Regions from separate parts of the Streptomyces sp. P9-A4 genome, predicted to be linked through region 1. Evidence: riboswitches for the same ligand, from Rfam matches in the RefSeq annotation. Region 1 holds a riboswitch; each other region holds the start of a gene.

Region 1 (5,764 bases):
GTTCATGTGCATCGTCTCGTCACGGAACACCCAGTTGGTGCCGGTGGCCAGGCCGTGCAGCAGGCCGCGGGACCGGAACCAGTACACGTACGCGAAGGCGCCGTAGAAGAACAGGCCCTCGATGCACGCGGCGAAGCAGATCAGGTTCAGCAGGAAGCGGCGGCGGTCGGCGGCCGTCTCCAGACGGTCGATCTTCTCGACCGAGTCCATCCAGCGGAAGCAGAACTGCGCCTTCTCGCGGATGGAGGGGATCTCCTCGACCGCGTCGAAGGCGGCGGCGCGGTCGTCCGGGTCGGGCAGGTAGGTGTCCAGCAGCGTCAGATAGAACTGGACGTGCACCGCCTCCTCGAAGAGCTGACGGCTCAGGTACAGCCGCGCCTCCGGGGAGTTGATGTGCTTGTAGAGCGTCAGCACCAGGTTGTTGGAGACGATCGAGTCGCCCGTCGCGAAGAACGCGACCAGACGGCCGATCATGTGCTGCTCGGCCGGCGTCAGCTTGGCGAGGTCGGCGACGTCCGAGTGGAGGTCGACCTCCTCCACGGTCCAGGTGTTCTTGATGGCGTCGCGGTAGCGCTCGTAGAAGTCCGGGTAGCGCATCGGACGGAGGGTCAGCTCGAAGCCCGGGTCGAGGAGGTTCTTCTTCTCGTTGGTCATTACTGGCAGGCCTCGCAGGACTCGGGGTTTTCGAGGGAGCAGGCGAGGGCGTCCGCGTCGGGCGTCGCCTGCTGGACGGGGATGGCGGCGGCGGCCGTCGACGCCTGGGCGGCGCGGGCGATCCGGGTCGCCGGGCGGGAGCGCAGGTAGTACGTCGTCTTCAGGCCCTGCTTCCAGGCGTACGCGTACATCGACGACAGCTTGCCGATCGTCGGCGTCTCCAGGAACAGGTTCAGCGACTGCGACTGGTCCAGGAACGGCGTACGGGCGGCGGCCATGTCGATCAGACCGCGCTGCGGGATCTCCCAGGCCGTCCGGTACAGCTCGCGGACCTCGGCCGGGATCCAGGTGAAGCCGGCCACCGAACCGCTGGCGTCGCGGAGCGCGTCACGGGTCTGCGCGTCCCACACGCCGAGCCTCTTCAGCTCGTCGACCAGGTAGGAGTTGACCTGGAGGAACTCGCCGGACAGCGTCTCGCGCTTGAACAGGTTGGAGACCTGCGGCTCGATGCACTCGTAGACGCCCGCGATCGAGGCGATGGTCGCCGTCGGCGCGATGGCGAGCAGGAGGCTGTTGCGCATGCCGACCGCCGCGATCCGCTCGCGCAGCGCCGCCCAGCGCTCCGGCCAGTTGAGCTCCACGTCGTAGTGGTCGGGGTGCAGGACGCCGCGGGCGGTGCGGGTCTCGTCCCAGGCGGGGAGCGGGCCGCTGCGCTCGGCGAGGTCGGCGGAGGCCTCGTACGCCGCCAGCATGATCCGCTCGGAGATCTTCGTCGACAGCGCGCGCGCCTCGGCGGAGTCGAACGGCAGCTTCAGCTGGAAGAAGACGTCCTGGAGGCCCATCGCGCCCAGGCCCACCGGCCGCCAGCGGGCGTTGGAGCGGCCCGCCTGCTCGGTCGGGTAGAAGTTGATGTCGACGACGCGGTCGAGGAAGGTGACGGCCGTGCGGACGGTCTCGTCCAGGCGGTCCCAGTCGATGTCCGAACCGACGACGAACGAACCCAGGTTGACCGAGCCCAGGTTGCAGACGGCCGTCTCGCCGTCGTTCGTGACCTCGATGATCTCGGTGCAGAGGTTCGAGGAGTGGACGACGGTGCCGGGCTCGGCGGTCTGGTTGGCGGTCCGGTTCGAGGCGTCCTTGAAGGTCATCCAGCCGTTGCCGGTCTGGGCCAGGGTCCGCATCATCCGGCCGTACAGGTCACGGGCCGGCATGGTCTTGCGGGCCAGGCCCGCCGCCTCGGCCTTGTGGTAGGCGGCGTCGAACTCCTCGCCGTACAGGTCGACCAGCTCGGGCACGTCCGCCGGGGAGAACAGCGACCAGTCGGCGTCGGCGTTGACCCGGCGCATGAACTCGTCAGGGATCCAGTGCGCCAGGTTCAGGTTGTGCGTGCGGCGCTGGTCCTCGCCGGTGTTGTCGCGGAGCTCGAGGAACTCCTCGATGTCCGCGTGCCAGGTCTCCAGGTAGACCGCGGCGGCGCCCTTGCGGCGACCGCCCTGGTTCACGGCGGCGACGGAGGCGTCGAGGGTCTTCAGGAACGGCACGATGCCGTTGGAGTGCCCGTTGGTGCCCCGGATCAGCGAACCGCGGGCCCGGATGCGGGAGTACGAGAGGCCGATGCCGCCCGCGTGCTTCGAGAGCCGCGCGACCTGGTGGTAGCGGTCGTAGATGGAGTCCAGCTCGTCCTGCGGGGAGTCCAGCAGGTAGCAGGAGGACATCTGCGGGTGGCGGGTGCCGGAGTTGAAGAGCGTGGGGGAGGACGGCAGGTAGTCCAGGCGGCTCATCAGGCCGTACAACGCGGCGACCTCGTCGAGCGCGCGGACCGAGTCGTCCTCGGCGAGACCGCAGGCGACGCGCAGCATGAAGTGCTGCGGGGTCTCGATCACCTCGCGGGTGATCGGGTGGCGCAGCAGGTAGCGCGAGTAGAGGGTGCGCAGACCGAAGTAGCCGAAGCGGTCGTCGCCGGCCCGGTCGATCGTCGCGTCGAGCCGGTCCGCGTGCAGCGCGACGAAGGCGGCGGTGCGGTCGGCGATCAGACCCTCGCGGTGACCGACGGCCACGGAGGCGGAGAAGGCGACGGCGCCCTGGCCGGCCGCCTCGTCGGCGATCGTGATCGTCAGGAGCCGGGCGGCGAGCCGGGAGTACGCCGGGTCCTCGGCGATCAGGCCCGCGGCAGCCTCGGTGGCCAGTTCGCGCAGCTCCGCCTCGTCCGCGACGGCGCTGCGACCGCGGAGCGCGGCGGCGGCGACCTTGCCGGGGTCGGTGTCGGGGAGATCGGCGGTGAGGTCGGTCAGGGTCCGCAGCAGCACGGTCCCGGGGCCGTCGCTCTCGACCGCGGAAGCCTCGGCGGACGCCGGATCGGCGGGCGCGATGGTCACGTGGGGGCTCTCCCTCGCTCGGCTCGGGGCCGCGGCGGGGGAAGGCGGGCAGGCGGGCACCCGTACGCGCGGGTGCGCCGCGTCCACCGGCCCACTCCGCGAGGCCCGGACGTCTGTGGCACCCGGAACGGACGGACCGGGCGCGCTGTCGTCAGGTCCTCGGACTCACGTCGTACGGATCCGTCGAATCCGTATGAAGCACACCGTTGCGGGACAGTTCCGGATTCGCGCCGGATTCCCCTGCGTCGACAGCGAGGACGAGCATACATGTGGGGGGCGCCGCTCGTGGCACCCCCCACATGTTGTGTCGGTCCCGGGCTCAGAACGCCAAGGCGTAGGTACGCAGGCGGTGGTCGGGGATCGGCTCCCAGTCCCGCTCGGGGGTGCGGACGAAGCCCAACCGCTCGTAGATCCGGTGCGCCGAGACCATCTTCGCGTCCGTGGAGAGCACGATCCGCGCGCACTCCGGCAGGTTCCGCGCCCGGTCCACGCAGGTGCGTACGAGGGCTTCCCCGACGCCCCTGCCGCGGGCCGCCGGAGCGACCACGAGCATCCGGAACTCGGCCTCGCCGGGGACCGCGATGTCCGCCCAGGTGGTGCCGCCGGGGGCGAAGGTCACCCCGCCGATGATCCCGTCCTCGGCGTCGACGGCGACGAGCACCTCGCTCTCGCGCGCCCGCCGGGCGGTGTCGCGCAGCACGTCCAGATAGAAGTCGTCCTCTCCGTGCAGCAGCAGTCCGTCGTTCAGATAGGTCAGCCCGGTGAGGTCACCGAGCTCCTCGTACTCCTCGGGCCGTACCGCCCTGATCGTGAAGTCCATGACGGTCAGTGTGCCCCGGCGCGTACGGAAAGGGGCCCGGGATTTTCCCGGGCCCCTTCACCGCGCGTCCGTGGGTCAGTGCGACCCGGCGCCGACCTTCGGGAGGTCCTTGACCCCGGAGTCGCCGCGGTCGGCCGTGTAGTCCGCCGGGGAGGTCTCGTCGACGCCCTCGGGGGCCTTGACGGCCTTGAGGACGAAGGTCAGGACGACCGTGACCACGACGTTGAGGACGAAGGCGGTGAGGCCGATGTAGCCGATCTCGCCGATGCCCGGGATCTCCGCGGAGGAGCCGCCGAAGTGCTTCTGGGTCGGGCTGGCGACGCCGTACGCGGCGACCGTGCCGTAGACCATGCCGACGGCCCAGCCGGCGAGCAGCGCCCAGCGGTGGAACCAGCGGGTGAACAGACCGCCGACCAGGGCCGGGAAGGTCTGGAGGATCCAGATGCCGCCGAGCAGCTGGAAGTTGATCGCGACCGTCTTGTCCATGGTGAGGACGAAGACCAGCGCGCCGACCTTCACCAGGAGCGAGACCAGCTTGGAGACCTTGGTCTCCTGGGCCGGGGTGGCGTCCGGTTTGATGAAGTCCTTGTAGATGTTGCGGGTGAAGAGGTTGGCCGCGGCGATCGACATGATCGCGGCCGGGACGAGCGCGCCGATGCCGATCGCGGCGAACGCGACGCCCGCGAACCAGTCCGGGAACATCGTCTCGAACAGCTGCGGGATCGCGAGCTGGCCGTTCTTCACCTTGATCCCGGCGGCGATCGCCATGAAGCCGAGCAGCGCGAGCAGGCCCAGCATCAGCGAGTACAGCGGCAGGATCGTGGTGTTGCGGCGGATGACGTCACGGCTCTTCGACGACAGCGTCGCCGTGATGGAGTGCGGGTACATGAACAGCGCGAGCGCCGAGCCGAGCGCGAGGGTCGCGTACGTCCACTGGCCGGCCTCACCGGGGACGAGCGCGCCGCGCGGCTTGCCGGTCGCCGGGTTGGTCTGCGCGTACGCCTCGCCCGCCTTGGCGAAGATCTCGTCGAAGCCGCCCAGCTTGATCGGGATGTAGATGATCGCCACCGCGATGACGATGTAGATCAGGGTGTCCTTGACGAAGGCGATGAGCGCCGGGGCGCGCAGGCCCGAGGAGTACGTGTACGCCGCGAGGACACCGAACGCGAGCAGCAGCGGCAGGTCCTTGACGAACCAGTGGGTGTTCTCGCCGCCGCCGACGCCCATCACGTCCAGGACGGCCTGGATGCCGACCAGCTGGAGCGCGATGTACGGCATGGTGGCGAGGATGCCGGTGACCGCGACCGCGAGCGACAGGCCCTTGGAGCCGAAACGGCCGCGCACGAAGTCCGAGGTGGTGATGTACCCGTGCTTGTGCGAGACCGACCACAGGCGCGGCAGGAAGGTGAAGATCAGCGGGTAGACCAGGATCGTGTACGGCACGGCGAAGAAGCCGGCCGCGCCCGCCGCGTAGATGGCCGCCGGGACGGCGACGAAGGTGTACGCGGTGTAGAGGTCGCCGCCGAGCAGGAACCAGGTCACCCAGGTGCCGAACGACCGGCCGCCCAGGCCCCATTCGTCGAGGCTCTGTTCGTTGTCGGCCTTGCGCCAGCGCGCGGCCAGGAAGCCCATGACCGTGACGGCCACGAAGAAGAAGACGAAGACGCCGAGCGCCACGCCGTTCACGCCGTCCTTCATCGCGCGTCACCTCCCTTGCGGGCACGCTGGTCCAGCTGCCACAGCTTGTACGCGATCATGGTGAGCGCGGTCGAGATGAGCACCCAGAGCATCTGGTACCAGTAGAAGAACGGGATGCCGATGAAGAGCGGCTCGGTCTTGGCGTAGGAGCCCACCCAGAGCATCGCCACGATCGGTGCGATCAGGCAGAGCGCGATCACCACCCTCATGGGGGTGA
Region 2 (5,764 bases), 3.5 Mb from region 1:
GCTCATCCGCTGCCGCGCGGCCATCGAACCGGAGGCGTCCACGGCGAAGAGCACGAGGTTGCCCTCCCGTCCCTCCCGTGTCGCCTGCCGCAGGTCGTCCCGGCGCAGGACCAGCCCCGGCCCGGAGCGCCCGCGCGCCCGCTGGTACGGGGCGGCGGCCTGCACGGTCGCCGCCAGGTGCAGCTTGGTCAGCGCGCCCCGGGGGCGTACGGAGCCGGTGGTACGGCCGTGTTCGGTACGGGCCCGGGAGCGGCGCCCGGCCGCCCCCTCGCCGAGACCGGGCACGCTGAGCATCCGCGTACGGAAGGGCTCGGCGGCCTTCACGGCGGCGCGCTCACCGGCACCCGCCCCAGCCCCGGCGTGCTGGGGAGCGGGCTCGGGTGCGGGGGAGTCCTCGGGCACGGAGGTGTCCTCGGGCGCGGGGGAGTTCTCGGCTGCGGGACCGTCGCCCTGCGGCGGAACACCCCCGCCGTCCGGACCGCCACCAGGGCCGCCGTCCCCGGGGCCGCCCCCGTCGGGACCGCCGTCGCCGGGACCGTCGGGCTCGGGCTCGGGGTCCTCGTCCGGCTCCTGGTCCTGGCCCTTGAACTGCTCCAGGGTCTCGTCGAGCTTGTCCTCGTCGATCCCGGGCGCGTCGAAGGGGTTGCGGCGGCGCCGGTGGGGGAGCGCGAGGAGCGCGGCCTGCCGGACGTCCTCGGAGGTCACCTCGGTCCGCCCCGCCCAGGCGGCGAGCGCGGTCGCCGTCCGGGCCATGACGATGTCGGCGCGCATGCCGTCCACCTCGAAGGCGGCGCAGGTCGCGGCGATCTGGAGCAGCGCCGCGTCCCCGAGGGTCACCTGAGGCAGCAACTCCCGGGCGGCGACGATCCGTTCGCGCAGCGCGGTCTCCTCGCCGGCCCAGCGGGCGGCGAAACCGGCCGCGTCGTCCTCGAAGGCGAGCCGCCGCCGGACGACCTCGACGCGCTGCCGCGGGTCGCGTGACGCGGCGACCTCGACGGTCAGCCCGAACCGGTCGAGCAACTGGGGCCGCAGCTCACCCTCCTCGGGGTTCATGGTCCCGACGAGCAGGAAGCGCGCGGCATGCCGTACGGAAACACCCTCGCGCTCGACGTGGGAGGCCCCCATGGCGGCGGCGTCGAGGAGATGGTCGATGAGGTGGTCCGAGAGCAGGTTGACCTCGTCGACGTAGAGGATTCCCCGGTGCGCGGCGGCGAGCAGCCCCGGCTCGAAGGCCTTCACGCCCTCGGCGAGCGCCTTCTCGATGTCGAGCGCGCCGACGAGCCGGTCCTCGGAGGCGCCGACGGGCAGCTCGACCATCCGCGCGGGCCGCTCGGCCCCGGGCGCGTCGTCGTGCGGCCCGTCCGGGCACGCCGGGTCGGGCGAGGCCGGGTCGCAGCTGAACCGGCAGCCCGCGACCACCGGAACGGCGGGCAGGAGTTCGGCGAGCGCGCGGACGGCCGTGGACTTGGCGGTGCCCTTCTCGCCGCGCACGAGAACACCGCCCACCGCGGGACTGACGGCGTTCAGCAGCAGCGCCAGCCGCAGGTCGTCCATGCCGACGACGGCGGTGAACGGATAGCGGGTGCTCATCGGGTGATCGCTCCTTCGCTCGGTGTGTCTGCGGGTCCTGGGGTCCTCACGGCGCACCCGGCGGCACGAACGGCAGCCCCGCCGGGGCCCCCTCCTCGATCAGCCGCAGCAGGGCGTCCGTGTCCGCGTGTTCCTCGATCAGGTCGCCGAGGCGGTCGAGCTGTTCCTCCCGCAGCGTCCCGAACGACGTGTCGGGCGCCGGCACGAACCGTCGTCCGGCCGCCGCCGCGACCTCCCGCAGGAACGCCCGCCGGAACCCGTCGCTCTCCAGCGAGCCGTGCCAGTGGGTGCCCCACACGGAGCCGACCCGGCAGCCGTCCAAGAACGGCTCACCGCCCAGCACGTCCGCGACGCCGTGGTGGATCTCGTACCCCTCGACCCGCTCCCCGAGCGCCTCGCCGACCGGCCGGGCGAGGGTCTTCTCGACCCCGAACCGCACCCGTACGGGCAGCAGCCCGAGCCCGTCGACCACTCCGGCCCTCGATTCGACCTCGTCCTCGATGCGCTCGCCCAGGGCCTGGAAGCCGCCGCAGATGCCGAGCACCGGCCGGCCCTCGGCCGCGCGCCGGACGAGGGCGTCCGCGAGCCCCCGCTCGCGCAGCCACGCGAGCGCCTTCACCGTCCCCCGGGTCCCCGGCACGACGACCAGGTCCGCGTCGACGAGCTCCTCCGCCCGGTCCACGAACCGCACGACGACACCCGGCTCGGCGGCCAGTGCGTCCACGTCCGTGAAGTTGGACATCAGGGGTACGGCGCAGACGGCGATCCGCAGCACGTCCTCACCGACCGGCGGTGCGACGACCGACTCGCGGACGGTGCCGCGCAGCGACACCCTCAGGCCGTCCTCCTCGTCGATGCCGAGCCCGTGCGCGTACGGCAGGACGCCGAAGGTCCGGCGCCCGGTGAGCCCGTGCAGCATGTCGAGACCCGGTTCCAGGAGGGTGACGTCACCCCGGAACTTGTTCACGAGATAGCCCGCGACCAGCGACTGGTCCTCGGGCGAGAGCAGCGCCGTCGTCCCGAAGAACTGGGCGAAGACCCCGCCCCGGTCGATGTCCCCGACGACGACCACGGGCAGCTTCGCGGCCCGCGCTATGCCCATGTTCACGATGTCGGTGCGCCGCAGATTGATCTCGGCCGGACTGCCCGCCCCCTCGCAGATCACGGCGTCATACGTGCCCCGGAGCTCCTCGAGGCACGCCATCACCGGCTCGAAGAGCGTCTTCTGCCGTCCCCCGTGCAGCCTCTTCCCGGAAGACGCCTCCCCAGCCCCCCCGAAGAACCCCCGGGCGCTCATCTCCCCCACCGGCCTGCCCATGAGGACGACCTGGCTGGAGCGGTCGCTGCCCGGCTTGAGCAGCACTGGGTTCATCAGCGCGGTCGGCTCGACGCGGGCGGCCTGCGCCTGCATGGCCTGCGCCCGCCCGATCTCGGCGCCCTCGCGCGTCACGAAGGAGTTCAGGGACATGTTCTGTCCCTTGAACGGCGCGACCTTGATCCCCTGCCGGACCAGCCAGCGGCAGATGCCGGCCGTCACGACGCTCTTGCCGGCGTCGGACGTGGTCCCGGCGACGAGCAGCCCCCCACCCCTCATGCGTTCCTCCGCTTCAGCGCGCTCGCGATCATCCGGCCGCCCACACAGGCGGCCAGGGTCAGTCCGGTGACCCGGCGGGACAGCCGGACCGCCCGGTCGATGTCGGCGACCTCGACGGGCCGCCCCTCCCCGTTCAGGACGGGCCGGTGCTCGGTCCTTCCGGCGTACGAGAGGGTCCCGCCGAGCCGTACGCCGAGCGCGCCCGCGAAGGAGGCCTCGACGGGGCCCGCGTTGGGGCTCGGGTGCTTCGCCGCGTCCGCCCGCCAGGCCCGTACGGCCCCGCGCGGGTTCCCTCCGGCGAGCGTCGCGGCCACGGCCGTCAGCCGGGCGCCGGGCCAGCCGGCCAGGTCGTCGAGGCGGGCGGAGGCCCAGCCGAAGCGGCGGTGGCGCGGCGACTTGTGGCCGACCATGGCGTCGAGGGTGTTGACGGCGCGGAAGGCGACGAGGCCGGGCACGCCCGCGACCGCGCCCCAGAAGAGGGCGCCGACCACGGCGTCGGAGGTGTTCTCGGCGACCGACTCGACGACCGCGCGGGCCATCGCCGGTCCGTCCAGGGAGTGCGGGTCGCGCCCGCACAGGTGGGGCAGCCGTTCCCGGGCCACCTCCAGGTCCCCGGCGGCGAGGGCGCCGCCGATCGCGCGGGCCTCCCGCCCCAGGGTCGTACCGCCGACGACGGCCCAGACGGAGGCGGCGGTGAGGGCGACGGAAGCGGCCGGCCGGTTCCGCACGGTCCGGGCGGCGAGCGCGCCGAGGGCGGCGGTGGAGCCGGCGCAGACGGCGGTGTGCAGGGCGCCCCAGCCGCGGTGGTCGCGCCACAGGGCCCGTTCGACCCCGGCGGCGGCCCGGCCGAACGCGGCGACGGGATGGCCGCGGCGGGGGTCGCCGACGAGCAGGTCGACGGCGAGGCCCGCGGCGGCGCCGTACGCGAAGACGGCGGTGGCTCTGGAAGGTCTGGGGCTGCGGCCGGGCATGGCGCTGCGTCCTCACTCAGGGTCCGCGCCCTGGATCGACGTGACCGGCGGCGAGAGTTCCTGACTCCCGGACCCTTCGGATCCGGTCACAGTGGCGGGACCGCGCCGGATTCGCACCGGACTTCCTCTACTGCCTCCGTAATGGCCTCGGCAGTCCACCACGGCCCGAGAACAGCCGTCAACTCACCCTTGACCTGCATCGCGTCACTGTGCGAAGCACCACAAACACGACGGCCGGGCGGCCCGCACACGAGGTGCGGACCGCCCGGCCGTTGGTGTTCGCGGACCGTCAGGCGACGATCAGGTAGATCCCGTACGCCACGGCCGCGAGGCACAGGGCGAAGCAGGCGTAGGCGCCGGTGCGGGCCAGGGCGGCGGAGCCTCCCTGGGCGGCGGCCTGCTCCTGCTTGGAGAGGCCGATGACGCCGAGGGTGAAGAGGCCCACCAGCGCGACGGTCGCCACGAGGCTGACTCCGAAGACGGAGCCGAGGGCTGCCCAGTCGATCTTCATGTCGTTCGTTCCTTACACCGCTGCGGCGGGGGCCGGGGGAGCGCTCGGGTCGGTCGGGGCCGGCGCGGGGATGGTGGTCTTGAGGTCCTCGTCGGTGACGGCGGCGACGGAACCGGCCGGCGGCGGCGGGGTGACGGCCGCGATGGCGGTGGTCACCACACCCGCGGGCTCGGCCTCGGCGTCGAGGTCGTCGGCGGTGACGTTGTGCTGGTCGACCGGCTTGCGGCGGGACAGCGACCAGATGACGCCCGAGCCGGCGATCAGCAGGACCGCGACGGCGGCGATGCCCCAGGGGCCCTGCTTGGTGAGGAACTCGGCACCGGCGCCGACCAGGGCCGCGGCGGGCAGGGTCAGACCCCAGGCGACGAACATCCGGGTCGCGGTCGACCAGCGGACGACACCGCCCTTGCGGCCGAGACCGGCGCCCATCACGGCACCCGAGCAGGACTGGGTGGTGGAGAGGGAGAAGCCGAGGTGCGAGGAGGCCAGGATGACCGTCGCGGCGCTGGTCTGGGCGGCGAAGCCCTGCTGCGGCCGGAGGTCGGTGAGGCCCTTGCCCATGGTGCGGATGATGCGCCAGCCACCGAGGTAGGTGCCGAGGGCGATCGCGACGCCGGCGGAGACGACGACCCAGAGCGGCGGGTTGGAGCCGGGGTCGACGACGCCCTGGGTGACCAGGGCCAGGGTGATGATGCCCATCGTCTTCTGGGCGTCGTTGGTGCCGTGGGCGAGGGAGACGAGACCGGCGGAGGCGATCTGGCCGACCCGGTAGCCCTTGGCGGTGTGCTTCTCGTCGGTCTTCGCGCCGATCCGGTACGTCAGCCTGGTGGCCAGCATCGCGGCGAGACCGGCCACGATCGGCGCGGCGACGGCCGGGATGAGGACCTTGGTGACGATCGTCGGGCCGTTCACGGCCGACCAGCCGGCCGACATGACCGCGGCGCCGATGAGACCGCCGAAGAGGGCGTGGGAGGAGCTGGACGGCAGTCCGAGCAGCCAGGTCAGCAGGTTCCACAGGATGGCGCCGACCAGCGCGGCGAAGATCACCTCTGTGCGGATGCCCTCTTCGTTGATGATCCCGCCGGAGATCGTCTTGGC
Region 3 (5,764 bases), 4.6 Mb from region 1:
GGTCCCGCCCCCCGGTGAGGAGCCGGGCGGGCGCGCCGACCGCGACCGTGTCGCCGTCCAGGGTGGCGGTGACCCCGGTGCCTGGGGTGGAGCGGAAGTGCTCGACGGGCGCGGGCCGATGACCCCGGGCCCGCGCGGCGGCGACGACCGCGCGGGCCAGCGGGTGCTCGCTGGGGTGCTCGGCCGCGGCGGCGAGGGCGAGGACGGCGTCCTCGCCGGGGCCGGAGTCCGCCATGGCACGGACGGTGGTGACGCGCGGGGTGCCCTCGGTCAGGGTTCCGGTCTTGTCGAGGGCCACCGCGTCGACCTGGCCGAGGCGCTCCATCACGACGGCGGACTTGACCAGGACGCCGTGCCGGCCCGCGTTCGCGAGGGCGGAGAGCAGTGGGGGCATGGTGGCGAGGACGACGGCGCAGGGCGAGGCGACGATCATGAAGGTCATCGCCCGGAGCAGTGCGTCGGTCAGGTCGGCGCCGAGGGCGAGCGGGACGAGGAAGACGGCCAGGGTGGCGGCGACCATGCCGAGCGAGTAGCGCTGCTCGACCTTCTCGATGAACAGCTGTGTGGGGGCCTTGGTCGCGGAGGCCTCTTCCACCATGCGGACGATCCGGGCGATCACCGAGTCCGAGGCGTCGCGTTCGACCCGGACGCGCAGTGCGCCGGTGCCGTTGAGGGTGCCGGCGAAGACCTCGTCGCCGTTCTCCTTGAGCACGGGCAGGGGCTCGCCGGTGATGGTGGCCTGGTCGACCTCGCTCGCGCCCGTCAGGACACGGCCGTCGGCGCCTACCCGCTCGCCGGGGCGGATGACGACCGTGTCGCCGACGAGGAGTTCCCCGGTCGCCACGGTCTCCTCGGTGCCGTCGCCGAGGAGGCGGGTCGCGGTGGTCGGGGCGAGGTCGAGCAGTCCGCGCACCGAGTCGGCGGTACGGGTGGTGGCCACCGCTTCGAGGGCGCCCGAGGTCGCGAAGATGACGATGAGGAGGGCCCCGTCGAGCACCTGCCCGATGGCGGCGGCGCCGAGGGCGGCGACGACCATCAGCAGGTCCACGTCCAGGGTCTTGTCCCTGAGCGCCTTGAGGCCCTCCTTCGCGGGTTCCCAGCCGCCCGCGAGGTAGGCCGCGGCGTACAGGGGTCCCCAGGTCCACGCGGGCGCGCCGAGGAGGTGCGGGGGGAGGGCGGCCAGGAAGAGGACCAGGGCGGCCAGCGCCCAGCGGGCCTCCGGCAGCGCGAGGACGCGGGTGCGGCGGCGCGGCGGCGTGGTCACGGCGGAGGGCCGGGCTGGTTCGGTCAGGGTGGAGACCATGGCGGAAGGAGTCCTTCGGGGGAGGGGGCGCACGCGCTCACCCACGGGAGGGGTCGTACCGTCCCACCGTACAGGAATACTTGAACATCCATTCATGTGTTCATTTCCGTAGGATGGCGTCCATGGGCCACGGAGCGAACACCACGGACGACGGCGCACCCGCGCGCACCCGCCTGACCCCCGAGAACGCGCAGCAGGTCGCCACCACCCTCCAGGCCCTCTCCACACCGTCGAGGCTCCTGATCCTGGCCCGCCTGCGCGAAGGGCCCTGCGCGGCGACCGAACTCGCGGACGCCGTCGGCATGGAGCAGTCCGCCTGCTCCCACCAGCTCCGTCTGCTGCGCAACCTCGGCCTCGTCACCGGCACCCGGCAGGGCCGCTCCGTGGTCTACGCCCTGCACGACGACCATGTCGCCGGCCTCCTCGACCAGGCCCTCCACCACGTGGAGCACCTCCGCCTCGGCGTGACGGACCCGGCCACCGGGGTGCGCGGGGCGTAGCCGGGGCGGGCGGACCGGCCGGGGTCCGCTCGTGTTCCCCGAGAGGGCCGGGCATCCCGTCGTGGTGACCGGAAAGAAGGCGGGGCGTGCGGCGATCACCGCCACAACCGGGCGCCCCCTCACTAGAGTCGGTACCGAGTCGACATTCTCTGTCAGCCTCACCAGGAGGTACCGATGCGCATGCTCATCAACGTCCCCGAGACCGTCGTCGCCGATGCCCTGCGCGGAATGGCCGCCGCGCATCCCGAGCTCAGCGTCGACGTGGAGCGGCGGGTCGTGACGCGGCGGGACGCGCCCGTCGCGGGGAAGGTCGCTCTGGTGTCCGGCGGAGGGTCCGGGCACGAGCCCCTGCACGGCGGGTTCGTGGGGCCGGGGATGCTCGCGGCCGCCTGCCCGGGAGAGGTCTTCACCTCCCCCGTGCCCGACCAGATGGTGCGGGCCGCGGCGGCGGTGGACAGCGGCGCCGGGGTGCTGTTCGTCGTCAAGAACTACACCGGGGACGTCCTGAACTTCGAGATGGCCGCGGAACTCGCCGAGGAGGAGGGCATCCGGGTCGCCAAGGTCCTCGTCGACGACGACGTCGCCGTCACGGACAGCCTGTACACGGCGGGCCGGCGCGGCACCGGCGCCACCCTCTTCGTGGAGAAGATCGCGGGCGCGGCGGCCGAGGAGGGCGCCCCGCTGGAGCGGGTGGAGTCGATCGCCCGCCGGGTGAACGAACGCTCCCGGTCCTTCGGCGTGGCGCTCGCCGCGTGCACCACCCCCGCCAAGGGCAGCCCCACCTTCGACCTCCCGGAAGGCGAACTGGAGCTGGGGGTCGGCATCCACGGCGAACCCGGACGCGAGCGGCGGCCGATGATGACCTCGCGGGAGATCGCGGACTTCGCCGTCGACGCCGTCCTGACGGACCTGCGCCCGTCCGGGCCGGTGATCGCCCTGGTGAACGGGATGGGAGCGACCCCGCTCCTCGAACTGTACGGATACAACGCCGAGGTGCAGCGGGTGCTCGGCGAGCGGGGGGTGCCGGTGGCCCGGACCCTGGTCGGGAACTACGTGACCTCGCTCGACATGGCCGGCTGCTCGGTGACCCTGTGCGAGGTGGACGAGGAACTGCTGCGGCTCTGGGACGCGCCCGTGGAGACACCGGCGCTGCGCTGGGGACGGTGAGCCGGGTGATGGAACAGGTGGGAGAGAAGGAAGAGACGGGAGAGGCGGACCGGGTGGACGACGGCACGGAGACCTTCGGCGCGGACTTCCTGGTCCGCTGGCTGACCCACCTGGCCGAGGCGGTCGACCGCGAGGCGGACCGGCTCACCGAGCTGGATTCGGCCATCGGCGACGCCGACCACGGCGTCAACCTCAAGCGCGGGTTCGCCGCCGTGAGCGACATCCTCGCGAAGGAGCCGCCGGCGACGCCGGGCGCGGTGCTCACCACCGCCGGACGGCAGTTGATCTCCACGGTCGGCGGCGCGTCGGGGCCGCTGTACGGCACGCTGCTGCGCCGTGCGGGCAAGACGCTGGGCGACGGCGAGCGGGTCACCCGGGCCGAGTTGGCGGAGGCCCTCGGTGCCGGTGTGGCGGCCGTGTCGCAGCTGGGCGGGGCCCAGGTGGGCGACAAGACGATGCTGGACGCCCTCGTGCCGGCCGTGGAGGGGCTGCGGGAGTCGTACGGTGCCGCCCGTACGGCTGCCGAGGCGGGCGCCCTCGCGACCGTACCCCTGAGGGCCCGCAAGGGCAGGGCCAGTTACCTCGGCGAGCGGTCGGTGGGCCACCAGGACCCGGGGGCGACGTCCTCGGCCCTGCTGTTCGCGGCACTCGACGAGACGGCGGGCGCGGAAGCCTCACGCAGCGAGGAAGCCTCACGCAGCGCGGAGTCCTCGCGTACGGAAGCGGCGGGCGCCGAGACCTCGCGCGCCGAGGGGGCGTCATGAGCGGCGGGACCCCGGCCGGTTCCGTCGGCATCGTGCTCGTCTCGCACAGCGCCGCCGTCGCGACGGCGGTGGCCGAGCTGGCCCGGGGGCTCGCCGGCGGCGGCGACCTGGCGCCCGTGGCCCCCGCGGGCGGGACCCCGGACGGCGGCCTCGGCACAAGTTCCGAGCTGATCTGCGAGGCGGCGAAGGCCGTCGACCGGGGCGCCGGGGTGGCGGTCCTGGTCGATCTGGGCAGCGCCGTACTCACCGTGAAGGCGCTGCTCGCCGAGGGCGACGAACTGCCCGGGGGCACCCGCCTGGTGGACGCGCCGTTCGTCGAGGGCGCGGTCGCCGCCCTGGTCACGGCGAGCGCGGGCGGGGACCTCGACGCGGTGGCCGCGGCGGCCTCGGAGGCGTACGCCTACCGCAAGGAGTGAGTGCGCGGAGTGACCGAGACGCCGCACCGGGTGGCGACCGTGTTGTGATCCAGCAGGTCAACGCACTAATGTCGCAGGGCCTTGGTGTACGGGAAACCGGTGAAGTACCGGTGCGGCCCTCGCCACTGTGATCGGGAGGTCCGGCTCCACCCCCGCGGGGAACACCCTCGGGGAAGCCACTGGACCGCGTCGGGAGACCGTCGTGGTGTGGGAAGGCGGAGTCCGGACGGCATGACCGTCAGCCAGGAGACCGGCCAGGGTGCGTTGTCCATCCACGAGGTGCTGGAGAGGGTCTCCCAACCATGCATATAGCCGAGGGGTATCTACCCCCTGTGCACGCCGCCGCCTGGGGCGTCGCGTCCGCGCCGTTCGTCGTCCACGGGGTCCGCGCGCTGACCCGCGAGGTGCGGTCGAATCCCGAGTCCACCCTGCTGCTCGGCGCCTCCGGCGCCTTCACCTTCGTCCTGTCGGCACTCAAACTGCCCTCGGTGACGGGGAGTTGCTCACACCCGACCGGTACGGGTCTGGGCGCCATCCTGTTCCGGCCGCCGATCATGGCGGTCCTGGGGACGATCACCCTGCTCTTCCAGGCGCTGCTGCTCGCGCACGGCGGCCTGACCACGCTCGGCGCGAACGCCTTCTCGATGGCGATCGTCGGCCCCTGGGCCGGCTACGGGACGTACCGGCTGGTGCGCCGCCTCGGGGCGCCGCTGATGGTCGCCGTCTTCTTCGGCGCGTTCGTCGCCGACCTCTCCACGTACTGCGTGACCAGCGTCCAGCTGGCCCTGGCCTTCCCCGACCCGGGCAGCGGTGTCCCCGGCGCGCTCGTCAAGTTCGGCGGGATCTTCGCCGTGACGCAGATTCCGCTCGCGGTGAGCGAGGGCCTGCTCACCGTCCTCGTGATGCGGCTGCTCACGCAGTCCAGCAAGGGTGAACTGATCCGGCTCGGCGTCCTCGCCGGGCGTCGGACGGACCGGCACGAGGAGGCGGCCGCGCGATGAGCAGGAACGCGAAGATCAACGCCCTGCTGCTGCTCGTCGTCGCCGCGCTCGCGGTGCTGCCGCTGGCGCTGGGGCTCGGGGACCACAAGAAGGAGCCGTTCACCGGCTCCGACGCGGAGGCGGAGACCGCGATCACGGAACTTCGCCCGGACTACGAGCCGTGGTTCAGCCCCTTGTACGAGCCGCCGTCCGGAGAGATCGAGTCCGCGCTGTTCGCCTTGCAGGCGGCCGTCGGCGCGGGCGTCCTGGCGTACTACTTCGGTCTGCGGCGGGGCCGCAGACAGGGGGCGGAACGAGCGAAGGCGGAGGCCGGGGCGGCCGTGGAGGAGGGGGCCGCCGCGCACGAGCACGGCGCCGCTCCCCCGCACGACGAGCCCGCCGCCGCGCCGCCGCGCGGGGCACCCGACGGGCAGGACGCGTAGCCGCCGATGCTGCCGATCGACGCGGCGGCGCACAGCGGTCGCTGGCGCCTCCGTCATCCTGCCGAGAAGGCGCTGCTCGGCTTCGGCCTGACCTTGTGCGCCGTCGGTCTGCCGCCGTGGCCGGGCGCCGTGCTCGTCGCGGCGGCCACGCTCACGGTCCTGCTCGGTCCGGCCGGTGTGCCGGGCCGGGC

The links. A riboswitch is a leader RNA that binds a small molecule or an ion and turns the genes downstream of it on or off. The one in region 1 is predicted to bind cobalamin.
Region 2: it holds a riboswitch for cobalamin, as region 1 does, so the genes downstream of both, V4Y03_RS06970 (cobalamin biosynthesis protein) here and V4Y03_RS22950 (ribonucleoside-diphosphate reductase subunit alpha) in region 1, are expected to answer to the same signal.
Region 3: it holds a riboswitch for cobalamin, as region 1 does, so the genes downstream of both, V4Y03_RS01975 (energy-coupling factor ABC transporter permease) here and V4Y03_RS22950 (ribonucleoside-diphosphate reductase subunit alpha) in region 1, are expected to answer to the same signal.

What each region holds. Positions count from the first base shown of each region.
Region 1 covers NZ_JAZIFY010000001.1:5,051,592-5,057,355, forward strand. The annotation lists gene V4Y03_RS22945 (ribonucleotide-diphosphate reductase subunit beta) at 1-654, opposite strand, end outside; gene V4Y03_RS22950 (ribonucleoside-diphosphate reductase subunit alpha) at 654-3,029, opposite strand; cobalamin riboswitch at 3,163-3,294, opposite strand; gene V4Y03_RS22955 (GNAT family N-acetyltransferase) at 3,349-3,849, opposite strand; gene mctP (monocarboxylate uptake permease MctP) at 3,925-5,547, opposite strand; gene V4Y03_RS22965 (DUF3311 domain-containing protein) at 5,544-5,756, opposite strand.
Region 2 covers NZ_JAZIFY010000001.1:1,547,986-1,553,749, reverse strand. The annotation lists gene V4Y03_RS06980 (putative cobaltochelatase) at 1-1,590, opposite strand, end outside; gene V4Y03_RS06975 (cobyric acid synthase) at 1,637-3,184, opposite strand; gene V4Y03_RS06970 (cobalamin biosynthesis protein) at 3,181-4,155, opposite strand; cobalamin riboswitch at 4,191-4,330, opposite strand; gene V4Y03_RS06965 (hypothetical protein) at 4,445-4,666, opposite strand; gene V4Y03_RS06960 (inorganic phosphate transporter) at 4,679-5,764, opposite strand, start outside.
Region 3 covers NZ_JAZIFY010000001.1:436,293-442,056, forward strand. The annotation lists gene V4Y03_RS01950 (heavy metal translocating P-type ATPase) at 1-1,303, opposite strand, end outside; gene V4Y03_RS01955 (ArsR/SmtB family transcription factor) at 1,426-1,803, shown strand; gene dhaK (dihydroxyacetone kinase subunit DhaK) at 1,978-2,970, shown strand; gene dhaL (dihydroxyacetone kinase subunit DhaL) at 2,979-3,734, shown strand; gene V4Y03_RS01970 (PTS-dependent dihydroxyacetone kinase phosphotransferase subunit DhaM) at 3,731-4,150, shown strand; cobalamin riboswitch at 4,216-4,423, shown strand; gene V4Y03_RS01975 (energy-coupling factor ABC transporter permease) at 4,453-5,151, shown strand; gene V4Y03_RS01980 (energy-coupling factor ABC transporter substrate-binding protein) at 5,148-5,573, shown strand; gene cbiQ (cobalt ECF transporter T component CbiQ) at 5,580-5,764, shown strand, end outside.